DNA from 4 places in the Enterobacter sp. K510 genome. Region 3 is predicted to be linked to each of the others. Evidence: predicted binding sites of a transcription regulator. Region 3 holds the regulator's gene; each other region holds the start of a gene.
The links. Region 3 encodes Fur, which represses iron uptake genes when iron is present. Its sites were predicted from a motif close to ATAATAATGAGAACNACTATCAA; they were not measured.
Positions count from the first base shown of each region.

Region 1 (5,237 bases), on a different contig from region 3:
ACGCTCTGCTTCAGCCATTTTTTTGGTATCCGGACCCGCAAACTGGAGTGGCTTGGCATTGCCATTGGCCTGTGCGGCATTGTGCTGCTCAACAGCGGCGGCAACCTGAGCGGGAATCCGCTGGGCGCGGTCATGATCCTGATCGGCTCCCTGAGCTGGGCATTCGGCTCGGTTTATGGGTCGCGCATTGAACTGCCGGTCGGCATGATGGCGGGGGCGATTGAAATGCTGGCGGCGGGTGTTGTGCTGCTGGCGGCGTCTTTCTGTAGCGGGGAGACGCTGACCGCTCTGCCGACGCTGTCAGGCTTTGTCGCGGTGGGTTATCTGGCCATTTTTGGCTCGATTATCGCCATCAGCGCCTATATGTACCTTATCCGCAATACCACCCCGGCGGTGGCCACCAGCTACGCCTATGTGAATCCGGTGGTGGCGGTGCTGCTCGGCACCACTTTCGCCGGTGAAGTGCTGTCGCCGGTAGAGTGGCTGGCGCTGGGGATTATTATTCTTGCGGTGGTGCTGGTCACCCTCGGGAAATACCTGTTCCCTGCCCGGCCGGTGGTGGCCTCCTGTGAGATCAGGAAATAGTCTGTATTCCCTGCGTATCGATCTGCTCGGCCTCGCCGCCGCCGCAGATCCACTCCTCCAGCCGCACGCTTAACCTTTCATCGCTCAGCTTCTGCCGCCCGCGCAGGGCGCACTCCCACACCACCAGTACCCGCCAGCCGTCCGCGCGCAGCTGCGTCAGATCGCGCCTGTCGCGCGCAACGTTCTGGCCGATCTTCGCCAGCCAGAAATCGGTACGCGTCGCAGGGACTTTAAACAGATAACAGTTATGGTGATGCCAGAAACAGCCGTGGGTGAAGACAACGCAGTGGTAATCATCAATCACAAAATCCGGGCGGCCGGGCAGCGTGGCGTCCTGCACGTGAAACGCCAGCCCGAGGTCGGTGAGTAATGCGGCCAGCCGCTGTTCAATGGCCGTGTCATGCGTGCCGATGGCACGCATATTTTTACTGCGCGTCGCTTTGTCATGCACATCCGCCATCGCCCTCTCCTTTATTGTCGGCTATAGCGCCAGTTTAGCAGCCGCTGCGAGGTGGCTCACAAAAGATAAAGAGTATTGCGGGCAGGATTCTTTTTATGTCATTATTTCGCCGTTATTAACCTGCATGACTTTTAAATTCCTTCATTTCGTTATCATGCTAATGTCTTACATTGCCAGCCTGTCCGGGCTGGCTTTTTTTTCTTCAAACCTTAATATATTCTTTATATCAATTTATATATCAGCGTTTATAAACCTGATGAATAGCAATAACACAAAACACACATTAAATTAATCAGACTGCAATCATATAAATTCGGTGAATTATTATAGGTTATTGATATTCATAAGATAAATACCGCCCAACAGAGAAACAAATTGCAATATATAATATAATTTACTTACACCTTTCTTTTAAAAAAATATGAACTTTATAGAATAGTATCGGGACTGTGATTTAATCTGAAATCACATACATTCATATAAATTATTATTCATATGATGCAAAGGGATTAAATAATGAAAAGAAAAGTACTGGCAATTATTGTGCCCGCCCTGTTAATGGCTGGCGCGGCTAACGCGGCTGAAATTTATAATAAAGACGGCAATAAACTGGACCTGTACGGTAAAGTTGATGCCCGTCATACGTTCTCTGATAACCCGGGCGATGATGGCGATGAAACCATCATGGAACTGGGTTTCAAAGGCGAAACCCAGATTAACAGCGGCCTGAGCGGTTACGGTCAGGTGCTGCTGAAAACCATGGCAAGCGACACCGAAGGCCGCGACAACACCTTCGCTAAGCTGGCATTCGCCGGTCTGCGCTCCAGCGATTTTGGCTCCTTCGACTATGGCCGTAACTACGGCGTGGTGTACGACGTTGAAGCCTGGACCGATATGCTGCCGGTATTCGGCGGCGATTCCTACACCTGGACCGACAACTTTATGGTTGGCCGTGCCAACGGCGTAGCCACCTACCGCAACACTGATTTCTTCGGCGCGGTTGAAGGCCTGAACTTTGCGCTGCAATACCAGGGTAACAACGAAGGTAGCAACACGAACGAAGATCAGGAAGGCACCAAAAACGGTCACGATGATGTGCGCTTCCAGAACGGCGACGGCTTCGGTCTGTCTTCATCCTATAACTTCCAGGGCGCGCTGGAAGGACTGAGCCTGGGCGCGGCTTATGCTACATCTGACCGTACTAACGAGCAGGTTGCGGCGGGTGGATTGAACGATCGTTACAGCAAAGCTGCTGGCGGCGATAAAGCAGACGCCTGGACCTTTGGCCTGAAGTACGATGCTTATAACCTGTATCTGGCGATGATGTATGCTGAAACCCACAACATGACCCCTTACGGTGATGAGGGTATCGCAAACCACACGCAAAACTTTGAAGCGGTGGCCCAGTACCAGTTCGACTTCGGTCTGCGTCCGTCCCTGGCGTGGGTTTACTCCAAAGGTAACGACCTTGGCGGTAATAACACCAAACACGGCACTGACTATGTTGACCAGGATCTGGTGAACTACATCGAAGTGGGCGCGACCTACTATTTCAACAAAAACATGTCCACCTATGTTGATTACAAAATCAACATGCTGGATGAAGATGACAGCTTCTACAAAGATAACGGCATCGCCACGGATGACGTGGTCGGCGTTGGTCTGACTTACCAGTTCTGATAACCGCTTGTGCTAAAGCCCGCCCCTGTGCGGGCTTTTTTATGCCTGCAATTTGAGACTAAAGCGGTAGCAAGATATGGGCGGGCAGACTACTATCCGGGTTCTGCAGGAATAAAGGATTTTCTCAACGGGACGTCGGTCACTGAAACGAAACGGGATAAGTGATTGAATAATGGCGGAGAGAGGGGGATTTGAACCCCCGGTAGAGTTGCCCCTACTCCAGTTTTCGAGACTGGTCCGTTCAGCCGCTCCGGCATCTCTCCGTTCTGATGGTTGCCATCATGCCAGGTTCTTTGGCATTTTAACAGACCCTGTCCCTGCAATTGTGTTCAAGTGACGAGTTTGCGAGCAAAGCGATGATTAAATGGCCCTGGAAAGCAAATGAAACGGCACGGACTCTGGCGCTCCCCTGGGAAAATGCGCTTGCCGTCCCGATGTTATCGACTCTGACCCCGGAGGAACAAAACCGGCTGGTTCAGCTTGCCGATCGCTTTTTGCAGCAAAAACGCCTGGTCGCGCTGCAGGGGCTGGAGCTGGATGAGCTGAAAAGCTGTCGTATCGCCCTGCTCTTCTGCTTACCGGTGCTGGAACTGGGCATCGAATGGCTCGACGGTTTTCACGAAGTGCTGATCTATCCTGCGCCTTTTGTGGTGGACGACGAATGGGAAGATGATATCGGGCTGGTGCACAGTCAGCGCATGGTGCAGTCAGGGCAAAGCTGGCAGCAGGGGCCGGTGATCTTAAACTGGCTCGACATTCAGGATTCGTTCGACACCTCCGGCTTTAACCTGATTATTCATGAAGTGGCGCATAAGCTGGATACGCGCAACGGCGACCGCGCCAGCGGCGTGCCGCTGATCCCCCTGCGCGAAGTGGCTGGCTGGGAGCATGATCTGCACGCCGCCATGAACAACATTCAGGATGAAATCGACCTGGTGGGCGAAAGCGCGGCCAGCATTGATGCCTACGCCGCCACCGATCCCGCAGAATGTTTCGCCGTGCTGTCGGAATATTTCTTCAGCGCGCCTGAGCTGTTCGCTCCGCGTTTCCCGGCGCTGTGGCAGCGTTTCTGCCAGTTTTACCGTCAGGATCCGCTGGCACGGCTGCGCGGCAATAGTACTGCTGTTAACGATGAACCGCCTTATGTTCACTGAAACAGCAATTTGAGCTAATATTCGCCAGTTGAATCAGCAAGTTAAATTTGCTGTTGACACAAATATCGGGGGCAAGTAGTATTCGCCCCGTTCACACGATTCCTCTGTAGTTCAGTCGGTAGAACGGCGGACTGTTAATCCGTATGTCACTGGTTCGAGTCCAGTCAGAGGAGCCAAATTCGAGAGCCCCGCTCAGGGAAACCTGAGCGGGGTTTTTGCATTTCCGCCGCAGCCAATTCCTTGTTTTTCATTTTCTTGCCGTCGCCCGCAAAAAATTCACAAAATCTAACAATTCATATTGCTAATGATAACCATTATCGGCAAAATTCTTATTCTCAAAAAATAAATGTTCCCTTTCGTGCTGATTTTATTGATCTAATTCCGGCGTGATGCCGCCTGGCGTTCACGCGGATTATGTATAAAAACTAAGGAATGATAATGAACACCTGCAAAAAGACGCTCTGGGCGCTTAACCCGCTATTTCTGGCTATGATAACGCCCGCGCTGGCACAGCAAACCAGTGAACAGGATATGGTGGTATCCGCCAGTCGCACTCATCGCACCGTAGCCGAAATGGCGCAAACCACCTGGGTTATTGAAGGCGCAGAGCTGGAACAGCAGGTTAAAGGCGGCAAAGAGCTGAAAGACGCGCTGGCGCAGCTGATCCCTGGCATGGATGTCAGCAGCCAGGGCCGCACGAATTACGGCATGAATATGCGTGGCCGCGCAATTGTGGTACTGATTGACGGCGTGCGCCTGAACTCCTCGCGCACCGACAGCCGCCAGCTGGACGCCATCGATCCGTTCAACATCGAGCATATCGAAGTGATCTCCGGCTCCACCTCCCTTTACGGCGGCGGCAGTACCGGCGGGCTTATCAATATCGTCACCAAAAAAGGCCAGCCGGACACGCAGGTGGAATTTGAAGCCGGCAGCAAAACCGGATTTAACAGCAGTAAAGATCATGATGAGCGGGTGGCAAGCGCCATCTCCGGCGGAAACGACAAAATTTCCGGGCGCATGGCTGTGGCTTACCAGAAGTTTGGCGGCTGGTATGACGGTAACGGCGATGCCACGCTGCTGGACAATACCCAGACCGGCTTGCAGTATTCCGATCGTCTGGATGTGACGGGCACCGGCACACTGGCAATTGATGATACACAGCAATTGCAGGTCGTCAGCCAGTATTATAAAAGCCAGGGCGATGAAGACTACGGCCTGTTCCTCGGGGAGAATTTCTCGGCGGTAACGGGTAACGGTAAAGCGTACGCCAGTAAGGGTCTGAATTCGGACCGTATACCGGGTACCGAACGCCACCTGATCAGCATGCAGTACTCAAATACGGATTTCCTCGGCCA
Region 1 covers NZ_JBNRLQ010000002.1:299,216-304,452, reverse strand. The annotation lists gene yedA (drug/metabolite exporter YedA) at 1-585, shown strand, start outside; gene ACQUTD_RS03940 (DNA mismatch endonuclease Vsr) at 575-1,045, opposite strand; gene ompC (porin OmpC) at 1,562-2,725, shown strand; tRNA gene ACQUTD_RS03930 (tRNA-Ser) at 2,899-2,988, opposite strand; gene mtfA (DgsA anti-repressor MtfA) at 3,082-3,879, shown strand; tRNA gene ACQUTD_RS03920 (tRNA-Asn) at 3,980-4,055, shown strand; gene ACQUTD_RS03915 (TonB-dependent siderophore receptor) at 4,318-5,237, shown strand, end outside.
Region 1: ACQUTD_RS03915 (TonB-dependent siderophore receptor) is a predicted target of Fur. The motif match lies at 4,178-4,200, and genes of this name have one in related genera.

Region 2 (5,237 bases), on a different contig from region 3:
CATGCTGCGCGAAATGTTCTCCACCAAGCTGGAAGACGCTGGCGTCCGCTGGCTGGAGCCGGCGTGGAAAAGTATTATTTCCAATAAAGCGCTGTTACCGATGCTGTGGGAGATGTTCCCGGATCATCCAAATCTGCTGCCCGCCTGGTTTGCCGAAGACGAGCATCCGACGCCTGAAAAGTACGTGGTGAAGCCAATTTTCTCCCGCGAAGGCGCAAATGTGTCGATCATTGAAAACGGTCAAACCATTGAGCAGGCGGAAGGCCCGTACGGCGAAGAAGGCATGATTGTGCAGGAGTTCTGTCCGCTGCCGAAATTCGGCGACAGCTATGTGCTGATTGGCAGCTGGCTTATCAACGATCAACCTGCGGGGATCGGCATTCGCGAAGATCGGGCGTTGATCACCCAGGATCTGTCGCGCTTCTATCCGCATATTTTTGTGGAATAATCAAAACCCGGTGGCGTTCTGCTTACCGGGTTTTTTGTTTACCCTATCTGTACCGACAGCATACTGATCGAGCCCATTTCCAGACCTTCCACCGGAATAGTGACCGGCTCCTGGCCGTCCCACGCGCCCAGCACGTAGAGCAGCGGCAGGAAGTGATCCGGCGTCGGGTTCGACAGCGAACCGCCTTCATGATCAAGATAATTCACCAGCGGATGCTGCTCCGTCGGCCCTTTCCAGGTCAGATTATCCTTCACATAATCGTTAAATGAGACGGCCCACGGATAAGGCGTGTTTTCGCCGTGCCAGCGCGCCGTGCGCAGGTTATGCACCACGTTGCCGCTGGCCACCAGCATGATGCCCTGATCGCGCAGCGTGGCGAGCTTGCGCCCCAGTTCGTAATGCCAGGCCGCCGGTTTGGTGCTGTCGAGGCTGAGCTGCACCATCGGAATATCCGCCTGCGGGTACATCTTGATCAGCACGCCCCAGGAGCCGTGGTCAAAACCCCAGGCTTCCTGATCCAGCGTCACCGGGATCGGCGCTAACAGATCCACCAGTTGCTGCGCCAGCGCAGGTGAGCCGGGGGCCGGATAATGGGTGTCATACAGCGCCTGCGGAAAACCGCCAAAATCATGAATGGTCTTTGGCTCCGCCATAGCCGTCACGCCGGTGCCGCGGGTAAACCAGTGTGCAGAGATCACCACGATGGCTTTCGGACGCGGCAGCGTCTCGCCAAGATGCTGCCAGGTACGGGTGTAAATGTTATCTTCAAGAACATTCATTGGACTGCCGTGACCTAAAAATAGTGCTGGCATACGCGGTGCTGACATGGTCATATCCTTACAAAGGCGGGAAATAATATGCCTTTACCTTACGCTGTTTCCGTTGCGGATAAACGCAGATAACCATGATGAAGATCATCAGGAATTTTGAATGTAAGAAATGCGTAAAGGACGAATGACCCGCTCGCGTTGGCGGTAAATCCTCATTAACATAAATGAGAATGATTATCACAAGGAGTTGTTAATGTCAGTTCCCTTGATCCTGACTTTACTGGCTGGCGCGGCCACCTTTATTGGCGCCATTCTCGGCGTGATGGGCCAGAAGCCCTCCAATCGCGTGCTGGCTTTTTCACTGGGTTTTGCCGCGGGCATCATGCTGTTAATTTCTTTGATGGAGATGCTGCCTGCGGCCTTAGCCACGCCGGATATGCCGCCTGTTCTCGGCTACGGCATGTTTATCGTCGGCCTGCTCGGCTACTTTGGCCTCGATCGCCTGCTGCCTCATGCCCATCCGCAGGATCTGCTGCCCGCCACAGAAGGCGAGCCATTGCCGCGTAACCTCAGGCGCACGGCGATCCTGCTGACCCTTGGCATCAGCCTGCACAACTTTCCGGAAGGGATCGCCACCTATGTGACGGCGAGTAACAACCTTGAACTCGGCTTTGGTATCGCGCTGGCCGTGGCGCTGCACAATATTCCTGAAGGGCTGGCGGTGGCCGGGCCGGTTTATGCCGCCACCGGCTCTAAGCGTACCGCCATTTTCTGGGCGGGTATCTCGGGACTGGCGGAGATCCTCGGCGGCGTGCTGGCGTGGCTGATCCTCGGCAGCCTGCTTTCACCGCTACTGATGGCGGCAATCATGGCGGCGGTGGCGGGTATTATGGTCGCTCTGTCGGTGGATGAGCTGATGCCGCTGGCAAAAGAGATCGACCCCAACAACAACCCCAGCTACGGCGTGCTGTGCGGCATGTCGGTGATGGGCCTGAGCCTGGTGCTGCTACAGTTTCTGGGCGTGGGCTAAGCGTCTTTCTCTGCGGCTGCCGGAGGCTGTCCGGCAGCTTTCCCCTCTTTTCCTTTTTTACTCTGGCTGAGCTTTTGCAGCCCTGCCAGCAGGGCGTCTCTGTCCTGCCGGTAGGCGGCGCAGTAGCGTTTTATATGACAGACGTAGCCCAGGATTGCCACGCCGATGATCACCAGCCAGTACCATGGGATAAACATTTATACTCTCCTGATAATCTGCTTTCGCGCGGAGGCTTTCGACGCGCATATTTTCTCATAGTGACAGACTTTTACGCTTATAAACTGATACCGATCATACAAACACCTGCTAACAGCAATAAACATCTTTATATATTCTTAAAAATAAAAGCTATGGAAGCGGCTCACATAATTTTATCAGGATGATTTACCCGCGCACGCACAGGCTTATTATTAATGCGCAGTTCATACATATTATTACTCACCACAGATTCGGTATCGCTATTAATCATGAAAGTATAACTCCGCTCAATAAACGGCAAAATCATATTTATTATGAATGATTAAAGTCGTCAAAAAAGGAATTTTATTATGCTCAAACCCTACCAGAAGCTGTTAATCGCTGGCATGGCATTATCCTTTAGCCTGACAACCGCCAGTTCCCTCGCCGCCGGATTTCAGCCTGCGCCACCGGCAGGAAAATTAGGTTCAGTCATTGTCGACCCCTACGGTAATGCCCCGCTCACCGCGTTAATTTCCCTCGACAGCCATAACATTTCCGATGTGAAAGTTACGGTGCATGGCAAAGGGGAAAAAGGCGTCCCCATCAGCTATGCCGTGGGTGCCGCGTCACTCAGGAATTACGACGGCATTCCAGTTTTTGGCTTATATCAAAAATACAATAATAAGGTCACGGTGGAGTACAAAGAAAACGGTAAACCCGTAAAAGAGGATTACGTTATTACGACATCCGCTATCGTGAACCATTATGTCGATAACCGTTCCTTCAGCGATCTGCAACAAACCAAAGTGATTAAAGTCGCTCCCGGTTTTGAAGATCGCCTTTATATGGTGAATACCCACACCTTTACGCCGCAGGGTTCCGATCTGCACTGGCATGGCGAAAAAGATAAAAATGCGGGGATCCTTGATGCCGGTCCCGCAGGCGGCGCGCTGCCGTTCGATATTGCCCCCTTCACTTTTGTAGTGGACACCCAGGGGGAATACCGCTGGTGGCTGGAGCAGGACGCGCTCTATGACGGCAAAGATGTCGATATTAATAAACGCGGCTATCTGATGGGGATCCGCGAAACGCCGCGCGGCACCTTTACGGCGGTGCAGGGTCAGCACTGGTATGAATTCGATATGCTCGGCCAGGTGCTGGAAGATCATAAATTACCGCGCGGCTTCCTGGACGCCACCCACGAGTCGCTGGAAACGCCTAAAGGCACCGTGTTACTGCGCGTGGGCAAACGCAACTACAAGCGCGATGACGGGCTGCATGTTCACACCATTCGCGATCACATCATCGAAGTGGACAAGTCCGGACGCGTCCTTGACGTCTGGGATCTGAATAAAATCCTCGATCCCCTGCGCGACAGTCTGCTGGGCGCGCTGGACGCCGGGGCGGTATGCGTTAACGTCGACCTGAAACATGCCGGGCAGCAGGCGAAGCTGGAGCCTGATACGCCCTATGGCGATGCGTTAGGCGTGGGGCCGGGCCGCAACTGGGCGCACGTGAACTCCATTGCCTACGATGCCAAAGATGACTCGATTATTCTCTCCTCCCGTCATCAGGGCGTGGTGAAAATCGGGCGGGACAAGCAGGTGAAATGGATCCTCGCGCCGTCAAAAGGCTGGAACGAAAAGCTTGCGCCTAACTTGCTGAAACCCGTGGGGAAAGATGGCAAACCGCTCACCTGCGATGAAAACGGCAAGTGCCAGAATACCGATTTTGATTTCGCTTATACCCAGCATACCGCCTGGTTGTCCAGCAAAGGCACCCTGACGGTCTTTGATAATGGCGATGGCCGTGGTCTGGAGCAACCCGCTCTGCCCACCATGAAATACTCGCGCTTTGTGGAATACAAAATTGACGAGAAAAACATGACGGTGCAGCAAGTGTGGGAATACGGCAAAGATCGGGGATATGATTTTTACAGCCCCATCACCTCGGTCATTGAATATCAGAAAGACCGTGACACTATGTTCGGCTTCAGTGGTTCCATTCACCTGTTTGACGTCGGTCAGCCCACTATCGGTAAGCTGAATGAAATCGACTATAAGACCAAAGAAGTTAAAGTCGAAATTGATGTGTTATCTGACAAACCTAACCAGACTCATTATCGCGCGCTGATGATGCATCCGCAGAATATGTTTAAGTGATGCGCTGCATTTTATCTGTTAATTAAGGAATGATTATGCTGACTAAATATCTTAAGGCTCTGCTGCGTAGCGCAGTGGTGTTATCCGCGCTCATGATGCCCTTTATGGCATCGGCGTTTACGGAAGGCACGGATTATCAGGTGCTGGAAAAACCGATCCCCAATGCCGATAAAACCTTAATTAAGGTTTTCAGCTACGACTGCCCGTTTTGTTATAAATATGACAAAGCCGTCACCGGCCCGGTTTCTGAAAAAGTCGCTGATGTGGCTGCATTTACCCCCTTCCATCTGGAAACCAAAGGGAAATACGGCAAACAGGCCAGCGAATTATTTGCCATTTTGATCCTGAAAGACCAGGCGGCGGGTACGTCGCTGTTAGATGAGAAGTCGCTGTTTAAAAAGGCGAAATTTGCTTACTACCAGGCCTATCACGATAAGAAAGAGCGCTGGGACGGCGGTGCCGATGATTTCCTGAAAACCGGGCTGGATGCGGTAGGCATGACGCGCGCGCAATTTGACGAGGCGGTGAAAACGCCAGAGGTGCAGGCACTGTATGAACGCTGGAAAGCCAGCTATGAGGTGGCCAAAATCCAGGGCGTTCCGGCTTACGTGGTGAACGGTAAATATCTTATCTACACCAAAAATATA
Region 2 covers NZ_JBNRLQ010000001.1:416,961-422,197, forward strand. The annotation lists gene ACQUTD_RS01905 (glutathionylspermidine synthase family protein) at 1-448, shown strand, start outside; gene ygiD (4,5-DOPA-extradiol-dioxygenase) at 487-1,275, opposite strand; gene zupT (zinc transporter ZupT) at 1,472-2,248, shown strand; gene ACQUTD_RS01920 (hypothetical protein) at 2,245-2,445, opposite strand; gene ACQUTD_RS01925 (aryl-sulfate sulfotransferase) at 2,797-4,590, shown strand; gene ACQUTD_RS01930 (DsbA family protein) at 4,626-5,237, shown strand, end outside.
Region 2: zupT (zinc transporter ZupT) is a predicted target of Fur. The motif match lies at 1,437-1,459, and genes of this name have one in related genera.

Region 3 (5,237 bases):
AGCGGCCAGGCTTTTCTGACGCAAAAGTCAGATAAAGATGATCCCTTGCAGCCGGGCGGCAGAATGGTCAACATGATACCCTAACCTGAGAGAGCGAAAAAAAGAACTTTGCCATGAAATTGAATGCCCGCGCGCAAACTGCACAACAATCGCACAACAATTCTCCCATCGTCCTTGTTCACGGCCTGTTTGGCAGCCTGGATAACCTCGGGATCTTAGCCCGCGATCTGATTAGCGACCACGACGTGGTACAGGTGGATATGCGCAACCACGGTCTTTCCCCGCGTTCGCCGGAGATGACCTACCCGGCGATGGCGCAGGATCTGCTGGATACCCTTGACGAATCAGGGATCGAAAAAGCCACCTTTATTGGTCACTCCATGGGCGGTAAAGCGGTGATGGCGCTGACCGCGCTGGCCCCCGAACGCATCGACAGGCTGGTGGCGATTGATATTGCCCCGGTGGATTACCAGGTGCGCCGCCACGACGAGATTTTTACCGCTATCAATGCGGTGACACAGGCGCAGGTGAGTACCCGCCAGCAGGCCGCCGCCGTGATGCGCGAACATCTGGATGAAGAAGGCGTGATCCAGTTTCTGCTTAAATCCTGGGCCGACGGCGGGTGGCGCTTTAACGTGCCGGTACTCTGGGACCAGTATGAGAACATCATCGGCTGGACAACCGTCCCTGCCTTCGATAAACCAGCCCTGTTTATTCGCGGCGGCAATTCCTCTTACGTGACCGATGCGTACCGTAATGCGCTGCTGGCGCAATTCCCGCAGGCGCGGGCGCATGTGGTCGCCGGTGCCGGGCACTGGGTGCATGCGGAAAAACCCGATGCCGTACTGCGGGCGATCCGTCGCTATCTTGCTGATAATGCCAGTTGATTAAAAACCCGGCGACCGAGCGCCGCGACGCGCCCGGTCGTTGGCGTGCCCCTCTCCCTGATGTATGATGGCGCGCTAATTGCGCAGGGCCTCCACCAGGCAGCTTGTTTTTCCCCCGACGTCACTCAAAATCATGGCTAAAGAACAAACGGACCGCACGACACTCGATCTGTTCGCGAATGATCGTCGCCCAGGACGACCGAAAACGAATCCGCATTCGCGTGACGAACAGTTGCGCATTAATAAGCGGAATCAGCTGAAACGCGATAAGGTTCGTGGACTCAAACGCGTCGAGCTAAAACTGAACGCGGACGCCGTCGAAGCCTTAAATGAACTGGCCGAGGATCGTGACATCAGCCGTAGCGAGCTGATTGAGGAGCTTTTAATGGCCCAGCTCGCGCTGCTGCGCGGCCAGGGGATAGTCTGAAAATCCCGCTAAATATCACTTTCATGTAGCACAGAGTGCAGTCTGAGGCGTTTGCAGTTTCCGCGTCCTTCTCTGTTCTGCTATGATTGCCCTTATCCGTGGGCATTGCGCCACCACCATATCATTAAGTTTCAAGAGGTTATTTTACTCATGGCAATCACAGGCATTTTTTTCGGCAGCGACACGGGTAATACCGAAAATATCGCGAAAATGATCCAAAAGCAGCTTGGTAAAGATGTTGCGGACGTGCATGACATCGCCAAAAGCAGCAAAGAAGATCTCGAAGGTTACGATATTCTGCTGCTGGGCATCCCGACCTGGTACTATGGTGAAGCGCAGTGCGACTGGGACGATTTCTTCCCGACGCTGGAAGAGGTCGATTTTAACGGCAAATTAGTCGCCCTGTTCGGCTGTGGCGACCAGGAAGACTACGCGGAATATTTCTGCGATGCGCTGGGCACCATCCGCGACATCATTGAGCCGCGCGGCGCGACTATCGTCGGTCACTGGCCGACCGCGGGCTACCATTTCGAAGCCTCCAAAGGTCTGGCGGACGACGACCACTTCGTCGGTCTGGCCATTGATGAAGACCGCCAGCCGGAACTGACCGCTGAGCGCGTGGAAAAATGGGTGAAGCAGATTTCTGAAGAACTTCATTTAGATGAGATCATCAACGCCTGATTTTTGTGCGGCGTAACCTGTTGGCTGCGCCGCATTAATAGATATAACCAATCAAAATAATTGCTACAATTTTTTAACTTTCGCACGCATACCTGTACAATATCCCCTGATTGAACGTGATTGCTTACGGGTTTGTTAGTGACACCACGTTTTATACGCATACTTTGCTTGAGGACTTGCAGTTTTCATTTAGGCATGGCAGTTCTATAATGAGACGCATTAACTCAACGTCATTCTCATTAACTTCCATTTTGGAAGTGAATCGTTTAGCTACAGGACAGATTCCGCATGACTGACAATAACACCGCACTAAAGAAGGCTGGCCTGAAAGTCACGCTTCCTCGGTTAAAGATCCTTGAGGTACTCCAGGGACCTGACAACCACCATGTCAGTGCGGAAGATTTATACAAACGACTGATCGACATGGGCGAAGAGATTGGCCTGGCGACGGTCTACCGCGTGCTTAACCAGTTCGATGACGCCGGTATTGTGACCCGTCATAATTTCGAAGGCGGTAAATCTGTTTTTGAACTGACGCAGCAGCATCACCACGATCACCTGATCTGCCTCGACTGCGGCAAAGTGATTGAATTCAGCGATGATTCTATTGAATTACGTCAGCGTGAAATCGCCGCTCAGCACGGGATCCGCCTGACCAACCACAGCCTTTACCTCTACGGCCACTGCGCTGAAGGCGATTGCCGCGAAAACGACACCGCACACGATATTCGCAAATAACGTTGCTGCACATTGCCCGACGGCGCAAGCTTGCCGGGCCTGCGTTATATTGTAGGCCGGGTAAGCGTCAGCGCCACCCGGCAACCCCGCCAGAATTAAATCTCAATCACCGCACGGCCACGGATCTGCCCGTTCAGCAGTTTTTCCGCCACGTCAATGGCATCGCTCAGCGGATAAGTGGCACTCAGTTTTTCCAGCGCCGCAGGCGTTAAATACTGACAGGCTTTCTCCCAGATCGCCGGACGTTTTTCGCTGCTCACCATCACGCTGTCGATACCGCGCAGCGTAACGCCGCGCAGAATGAAAGGCGCCACTGTCGCCGGGAGATCCATACCCTGCGCCATGCCGCACGCCGCGACTATGCCGTCATAACGGACACTGGCGCAGACGTTGCTCAGCGTATGGCTGCCGACGGTATCGATCGCCGCCGCCCAGCGCTCTTTCTGTAACGGTTTACCCGGCGCGCTCAGCTCATCACGGTTGATAATGTCGCTGGCCCCCAGCTGTTCGCGCATCCATCCGGCTTCCTGCGGACGGCCGGTCGACGCCACCACCTGATAGCCCATGGCAGAAAGAATGATCACCGCGCAGCTGCCCACGCCGCCGCCCGCGCCGGTCACCAGCACCGGGCCGTCTTCAGGCTTCACGCCGTGATCCAGCACCGCCTGCACGCACAGCATGGCGGTAAAGCCCGCCGTACCGATAGCCATCACCTGTTTTGCATCCGCGCCGGACGGCATTTTCGTCAGCCATTCGCTTTTGACCCGCGCCTTGCCTGCCAGTCCGCCCCAGTGACGTTCGCCCACGCCCCAGCCGGTCAGCAGCACGCGGTCGCCCACGGCAAACGCCGCGCTGTCGCTGGCGGTTACGGTCCCGGCGAAATCAATACCCGGCACCATAGGGAACTGGCGCACAATCGGGCCGCGACCGGTAATAGCCAGCGCATCTTTATAGTTAATGGAGGAGTATTCCACCGCGACGGTGACGTCACCTTCCGGCAACGCCTGCTCGTCCAGCTCCACCAGGGATGCCGAATACTGTCCTTCCGCTTTATCAATCTGAATGGCTTTAAACATGATGACCTCATTACATTAATCAAACTTGCCAGTCGCGACGGCCTTTGCGGGCCGATCGTCTACAATTACCAGCGACGTTAATACCCCCAGGCGCTGACGGCAAGCTTTATCAATCCGTTAGCTTAGAAATTAATTAATTATTAATTTATGAGTTAAGACTATTCTTAGATTGATGGGGTGATAATCATCCGATACATTTACCCTCCCTGCGGCTAAGTGGAAGCTTACGTTGTGAAAAATAAATTAATACTCACCAATTTATTAACAAATCACTATGCAGATCATTGTTAATAACTGGAAAGTTGAGCCGTCGTTAAACGGTCTGGTACACCGGGAAACGGGGGAGATCCGCCGCCTTGGTGAATTCCATTTTATTATGCTCGAAACGCTGGTTAATCATGCCGGGGAGGTGGTGTCGCGTGATTTTCTGATGAGCGAAGTATGGAAAAACCGCGTCGTCGGAAATAACAGCCTGCTGACCGCTGTCTATGCTCTGCGGGTAGCGCTGGGGGACGACGGCCGGGTACAGGAGATCATCAAAACCATCCCGAAAAAAGGCTATCTGCTGAATAAAGACTTTGTCGTCCTGCTGCCGGATGAGCCGCTCTCTGCGTCCCAGCCCCTGACTCAGCCCGATCCTGAACCGGTTGCCGACGTGACGGATGCCCCGCCCGCCAGCGCGCCTGCGCCGCGCAATAAACACCGCCTGATTGTCCTGGCGGCGCTGTTGCTGCTGCTTGGCTGCGGGCTTATCTGGCTGATTTACCCCGGGGGTCAGAATTCTGCGCCGCTTGCCACTTCCCGTCTGTCGATTAAAGAAGAGCTGTCGCCGCAAAATGACAAAATTAAATTATTTCGACTGCACCGCACGGGGGTGAATACATCAGGCGCGGTATTGTCGTCGCATATTGCGGAGTCGCTGGAAGGCATCAATATGCTGCTTACGGCGCATAAGGCAACGCTGACGATTTATTATTACGGGGCGGTACAAAAAATGTCGGTGATCCTGCTGGTGCAAAATCAGTGCGGTAAAGAATATCAGTTGTTAATGGAAATTCGCAGCTGGCAACAGGATGTTAAAAAACTGGGTCAATTAATTCACAAGGAAACGGAGCGCACGCTTAATGAAATGCCTGCCTGTTCGTAATGTTATCGCGGGTCTGCTGCTCGCCGGTATCGCCGGTAGCCTTCAGGCCGCGCCCGTTATTGCCCGCACCCAGGTCGGGATTTACGATCTGGCAACGGCTGAACACGCGGTTTATAACCTGACCACCGCCCCCGCGGAGCGGGGAGCGCGCCTGGTCCTGACCCGGCCAGGGGATGAGGCTTTTGCCCTGCAGATGCAGCTGATCGCCTGTACCGCCCCCGGCGGCGAGCAGAGCGGCGAATCGTTTTTACGTCTGCAGAATGCTCATGTCACCGGCACGG
Region 3 covers NZ_JBNRLQ010000011.1:10,903-16,139, reverse strand. The annotation lists gene ybfF (esterase) at 114-887, shown strand; gene ybfE (LexA regulated protein) at 1,021-1,314, shown strand; gene fldA (flavodoxin FldA) at 1,465-1,995, shown strand; gene fur (ferric iron uptake transcriptional regulator) at 2,284-2,733, shown strand; gene acuI (acrylyl-CoA reductase (NADPH)) at 2,829-3,809, opposite strand; gene ACQUTD_RS17985 (winged helix-turn-helix domain-containing protein) at 4,084-4,956, shown strand; gene ACQUTD_RS17980 (hypothetical protein) at 4,934-5,237, shown strand, end outside.

Region 4 (5,237 bases), on a different contig from region 3:
GGTATTGCGCTGGCCTTTGCGCTACTGGGTGTGCTGGCAACCTTTATGATGCCGCAACGATGGACCAGTCAGGCGGTCATCACCCCGGCGGAAGAGCTGCAATGGAACGAACTGCAACAGACGTTAATGCAGCTGCGCGTGCTGGATATCGATGTTGGCGTTGATCAGAAAGACATTTTCAATCGTTTTATTAAGGCCTTCAATTCCCGTGCCCTGATGCAGGAGTATTTCATGTCATCGCCGGACGTGATGGGGCAGCTGAAAGACGCTGACCTTGATCCACTGGAATTACAGCGGGCAATTGTGCGTCTGTCGGATAATATGAAAGCCGCTGACAATGCGAAATTGAAAAACGACATTGATCTTCCCTACGTCGCCTGGAATTTAAGCTTTACCGCGCCAACGGCGAAAGATGCGCAGGCGGTGTTACAGGGATACATTAATTATGTAGCGGCGCTGGTGACAAAAGAAGCGCTCGACAGCATCCGTAATACGGTGGCGCTGAAAACGCATTTTGAAAAAGAAAAATTAATGCTTGATCGCGTCAGATTAACCAACCAGCGTGATATTAAGATCCAGCGTCTTAACTATTCGCTGGAAGTGGCGAACGCGGCGGGGATTAAACGTCCGGTTTACAGCAATGGTCAGGTGGTGAATGACGATCCGGATTTCTCCATTGCGCTGGGTGCGGATGGGATCCAGGAGAAATTAAAAATCGAGAAATCGCTGCGCGATATTTCCGATCTGAACGCTGAACTGCGTAACCGCGAGTTTCATCTGGCCGAACTGGAAAAAGTCAGCGTGAAAAACGTCGATTTCGAACCCTTCAAATACCAGCTGGCGCCGTCCTATCCGGTGAAAAAAGATGGTCCGGGCAAGGCGCTGATCGTGGTGCTGGCGGCAATCATCGGCGGCATGGTGGCCTGTGGCTTTGTGTTACTGCGTAACGCGATGGTCACCCGCACGCTGACGCCGGAACTGACGCTGGAACCTTCTCACTAAGTTTTTGCCCGGTGGCGCTGCGCTTACCGGGCCTACGGAATGAGGCTACTGTAGGCCCGTGCAAGCGCAGCGCCGCCGGGCGCAGCAAACCTACCGTAGCCCGCGGCCCAGCGGCACCACCAGCGGCGTATGGGCCACCGGATCCTCAATAATCACGCAGCGCATCCCGTAAATTTTCTCGATCAGCTCGGCCGTCACAATCTCTTTCGGCGCGCCCTGCGCCACAATTTTCCCGTCCCGCAGCGCAATCAGATGCGTGGCATAGCGACAGGCCTGATTGAGATCGTGCAGCACGGCGGCCAGCGTATAGCCCTGCTCGCGGTTCAGCTCGCTTAACAGCTCCAGCACGTCAATCTGATAGCTGATGTCCAGCCAGGTGGTCGGCTCATCCAGCAGCATGATCGCCGTTTCCTGCGCCAGCACCATAGCGATCCACGCCCGCTGACGCTGCCCGCCGGAAAGCGTGTCCACGCTCTGCCCGGCCAGCGCCGTAACGCCGGTGGCCTCCATCGCTCGTTGCACCGCCGCGTCATCCTCTGCCCGCCAGCGGGTAAACAGCGGCTGATGCGGATAGCGCCCGCGCGCCACCAGCTCCTGAACCGTAATATCCCCCGGCGTGGTGGCGTTCTGCGCCAGTAGTCCAATGCGGCGGGCCACCTCTTTACTGTTGAAACGCTGGATCTGCTCGCCGTCGAGATAAACATGCCCCTGCGTCGGGGTCATCAGGCGACTTAACGTGCGCAGCAGCGTCGATTTTCCGCAGCCGTTGGGGCCGATAATGGCGGTGAAATGCCCGTCGGGCAGGATGACGTTCAGGTTTTCGGCAACGATTTTTTTGCCATAGCCGAGGGTTAAGGCCTCGCCGCGCAATCGGGTATCAGAGAAAGTCATCTTTTGCGGGACTCCTTAATTAACAGGGCGATGAGATAAATCCCGCCCAGGCTCACGGTCACCACGCCGACCGGAAGTTGATAGGGTACAAACAGCCGCTGGGCGCAGAGATCGGCGGCCAGCAACAGCAATGCGCCGCACAGTGCCGCCTGGGTCAGCCCCCAGCGCGCGGTGCCGCTGATACGCCGCGCGATGTGCGGGGCGACCAGCGCAATAAAAGAGATCGGGCCGGTCAGGGCGGTGGAGGCGGCGGTCAGCACCACCGCCACCAGCATCATCAGCAGGCGGGAACGCTCAACGCTGACCCCCAGCGCGCAGGCGCTGTCATCGCCCATCTCCAGTAGCCGCATGCGGCGCACCAGCAGCGCGGCACAGACAAACATCACCAGCAGTACCGGCGCGGCGGGCAGGGTTTTCGCCCACGTCAGACCATTGAGCGATCCGGCGTTCCACAGCCCGGCGGTAAAGGCCGTCTCAAGGGATGCCTGCAACAGCAGCCAGGTATTGAAGGCCACCAGCATGGCGCGCACGCCGATGCCGATAATAATCAGCCGGAAGGTTTCAATGCCGTTGCGCCACGCCAGCAGCCAGACCACCAGCGAGGTGAGAATACCGCCCGCCATCGCCGCCAGCGCAATGGCCGTCAGATGCTGGCCGAAAAACACCATGGCGATCAGCACGCCGCTCCATGCCCCGGTGTTAAAGCCCATCACGTCCGGGCTGCCGAGCGGGTTACGCATCAGCGACTGGAAAATGGCCCCGCTGATCCCCAGCGCCGCGCCGGTCAGCAGGGCGATGACGACACGTGGCAGACGCCACTCATTGACCACCAGCATAATACCGCGCGGCGCATCGCCGGTGAGGGCGGCAAACACCTGAGACAGCGTCAGCGGAACCGCGCCGCTTTGCAGACTCCACACCGCCACCAGCAGACAGGCGATCGCCAGCAGCAGGCAGCTTAAAATCAGACGACGGGAAGGGGCGTTCACCAGCCACCTCCGCGACGATGGCGGCGTACCAGCCAGATCAGCACAGGCGCGCCGATAAAGGCGCTGACCACCGATACCCGCAGCTCGCCGGGCACCAGCAGACGGCCAATAACATCGGCAAACAGCAGCAGGGCAGGGGTGGCGATCAGCGTGACCGGCAGTGACCAGCGGTGATCCGCCCCCACCAGCCAGCGCGCCATATGCGGCATCATCAGGCCAATAAAGGCAATCGGGCCGACCACCGCCGTGGCGCTGCCGCACAGCACGGTAATTGCCAGTAAGCCCAGCAACTGCGTGCGCGCCACCCGGCTACCAAGCGCCGTGGCAGTGTCCGCGCCGAGGCTCAGGCTATTCAGCGCCCGGCTTTGCAGCAGGGCGATACCCGCGGCGATCAGCACCGGCAGCAGGACGATTTTCAGGGTGTGGATCTGCCGCACGTCCAGCGATCCGGCCTGCCAGAAGCGCAGCTGATCGTAAACATCGGGGTTGAGCAGCGCGATGCCGCTGGATAAGCCTTCCAGCACCGCGGCCAGCGCGACGCCCGCCAGCGTCAGCCGCACCGGACTGAGCTGCCCGCCGCCCGCGCTGCCGGTAAAGGCCACCACTAACGACGCCGCCAGCGCGCCGCTAAAGGCCAGCGCCAGCTGTTCATGGGGAGAGGTTAAACCGAGCAGCGCCGCGCCCAGCACGATGGCGAAGCTGGCGCCAGCGTTCACGCCGAGCAGACCGGGATCGGCCAGCGGGTTGCGGGTCAGGGTTTGCATCAGCGCGCCAGCAAGGCCCAGCGCGCCGCCAGCCAGCAGTCCGGCCAGGGTACGGGGCAGACGGGCATCCAGCACGATAGTGCAGTCCGCGGTCTGGCAGCTGCCCGTGAAGGCGTCCATGACGGCGGAAAAGGGCAAGGGTTTCGCCCCGATAAGTAAGCTGAGCGCAGCCGCAAGGAGCAGCAATAACAATAACCCGGTCACGATAATCGGACGCGCCAGGCTGAGCGAAAAAGACATCACAACGTCCTTGAGTTGATAATGATAGTAGTTATCGTTATCGATCTTGTTCGGGTATGTTAGCATGTGCGGCCATTGAAAAGGTATGAGAAATCGCAATAAAAGGCCCTGTAATGAACCGACAATCCTGGCTGCTCAATATGAGCCTGCTGAAAACCCACCCGGCGTTCCGCGCGGTGTTTATCGCCCGCTTTATCTCCATTTTATCCCTCGGTTTGCTGGGCGTTGGCGTGCCGGTGCAGATCCAGGCTATGACCCACTCCAGCGCCCTAGTGGGCCTTGCGGTCACCCTGACCGGCGGGGCGATGTTTGTCGGGCTGATGGTGGGCGGCGTGCTGGCGGATCGCTATGAGCGTAAGCGCCTGATCCTGATCGCGCGCGGCACCTGTGGGCTGGGTTTTATCGGCCTGGCCATTAATGCGGCGCTGCCGGAACCCTCGCTGGTGGCGATTTATCTGCTCGGTTTGTGGGACGGCTTTTTTGGCGCGCTCGGCGTGACGGCGCTGCTGGCGGCGACGCCCGCGCTGGTCGGGCGTGAAAATCTGATGCAGGCGGGGGCGATCACCATGCTGACCGTACGCCTGGGATCAGTGATCTCCCCGCTGTGCGGCGGCCTGCTGCTGGCGTCCGGCGGCGTGGTGTGGAATTACGGGCTGGCGGCGGCGGGAACCTTTCTCACCACACTGACGCTGCTGCGTTTACCCTTGCTGCCTCCGCCGCCGCAGCCGCGGGAACATCCGCTGAAATCCCTGCTGGCGGCCTTTCAGTTTTTACTGCGCAGTCCGCTGATCGGCGGCATTGCGCTGCTCGGCGGACTGTTGACCATGGCGAGCGCCGTGCGCGTGCTTTATCCGGCGCTGGCGGTGAACTGGCAGATGTCACCGTCGGAAATCGGCCTGCTGTATGCCGCCGTTCCGCTCGGTGCGGCGCTGGGGGCGCTGACCAGCGGCAATATGGCGCAGCGTGCGCGTCCGGGGGCGATCATGCTGTTTACCACCGTCGCCGCCTTTGTGGCGGTGGCGCTGTTCAGCCTGATGCCTGTCTGGGCGCTGGGGGTGTTGTTCCTCGCGCTCTTTGGCTGGCTGAGCGCGGTGAGTTCGCTGTTGCAGTACACGCTGATCCAGACGCAAACCCCCGAGGCGATGCTCGGGCGCATTAACGGCTTATGGACGGCGCAGAACGTCACCGGCGATGCCATTGGCGCGGCACTGCTTGGCGGTATGGGGGCGCTGATGACGCCAGCGGCCTCCGCCAGTGTTGGCGGCTGGGTGCTGGCGGTCATCGGACTGCTGCTGGTGGTGCTACTTAAAGAGTTACGACGTTTCCATCAGCCAAACAGCGTGGCGAACCG
Region 4 covers NZ_JBNRLQ010000008.1:171,873-177,109, forward strand. The annotation lists gene wzz(fepE) (LPS O-antigen length regulator Wzz(fepE)) at 1-1,002, shown strand, start outside; gene fepC (iron-enterobactin ABC transporter ATP-binding protein) at 1,093-1,893, opposite strand; gene fepG (iron-enterobactin ABC transporter permease) at 1,890-2,882, opposite strand; gene fepD (Fe(3+)-siderophore ABC transporter permease) at 2,879-3,886, opposite strand; gene entS (enterobactin transporter EntS) at 4,000-5,237, shown strand, end outside; gene fepB (Fe2+-enterobactin ABC transporter substrate-binding protein) at 5,214-5,237, opposite strand, start outside.
Region 4: fepD (Fe(3+)-siderophore ABC transporter permease) is a predicted target of Fur. The motif match lies at 3,908-3,930, and genes of this name have one in related genera.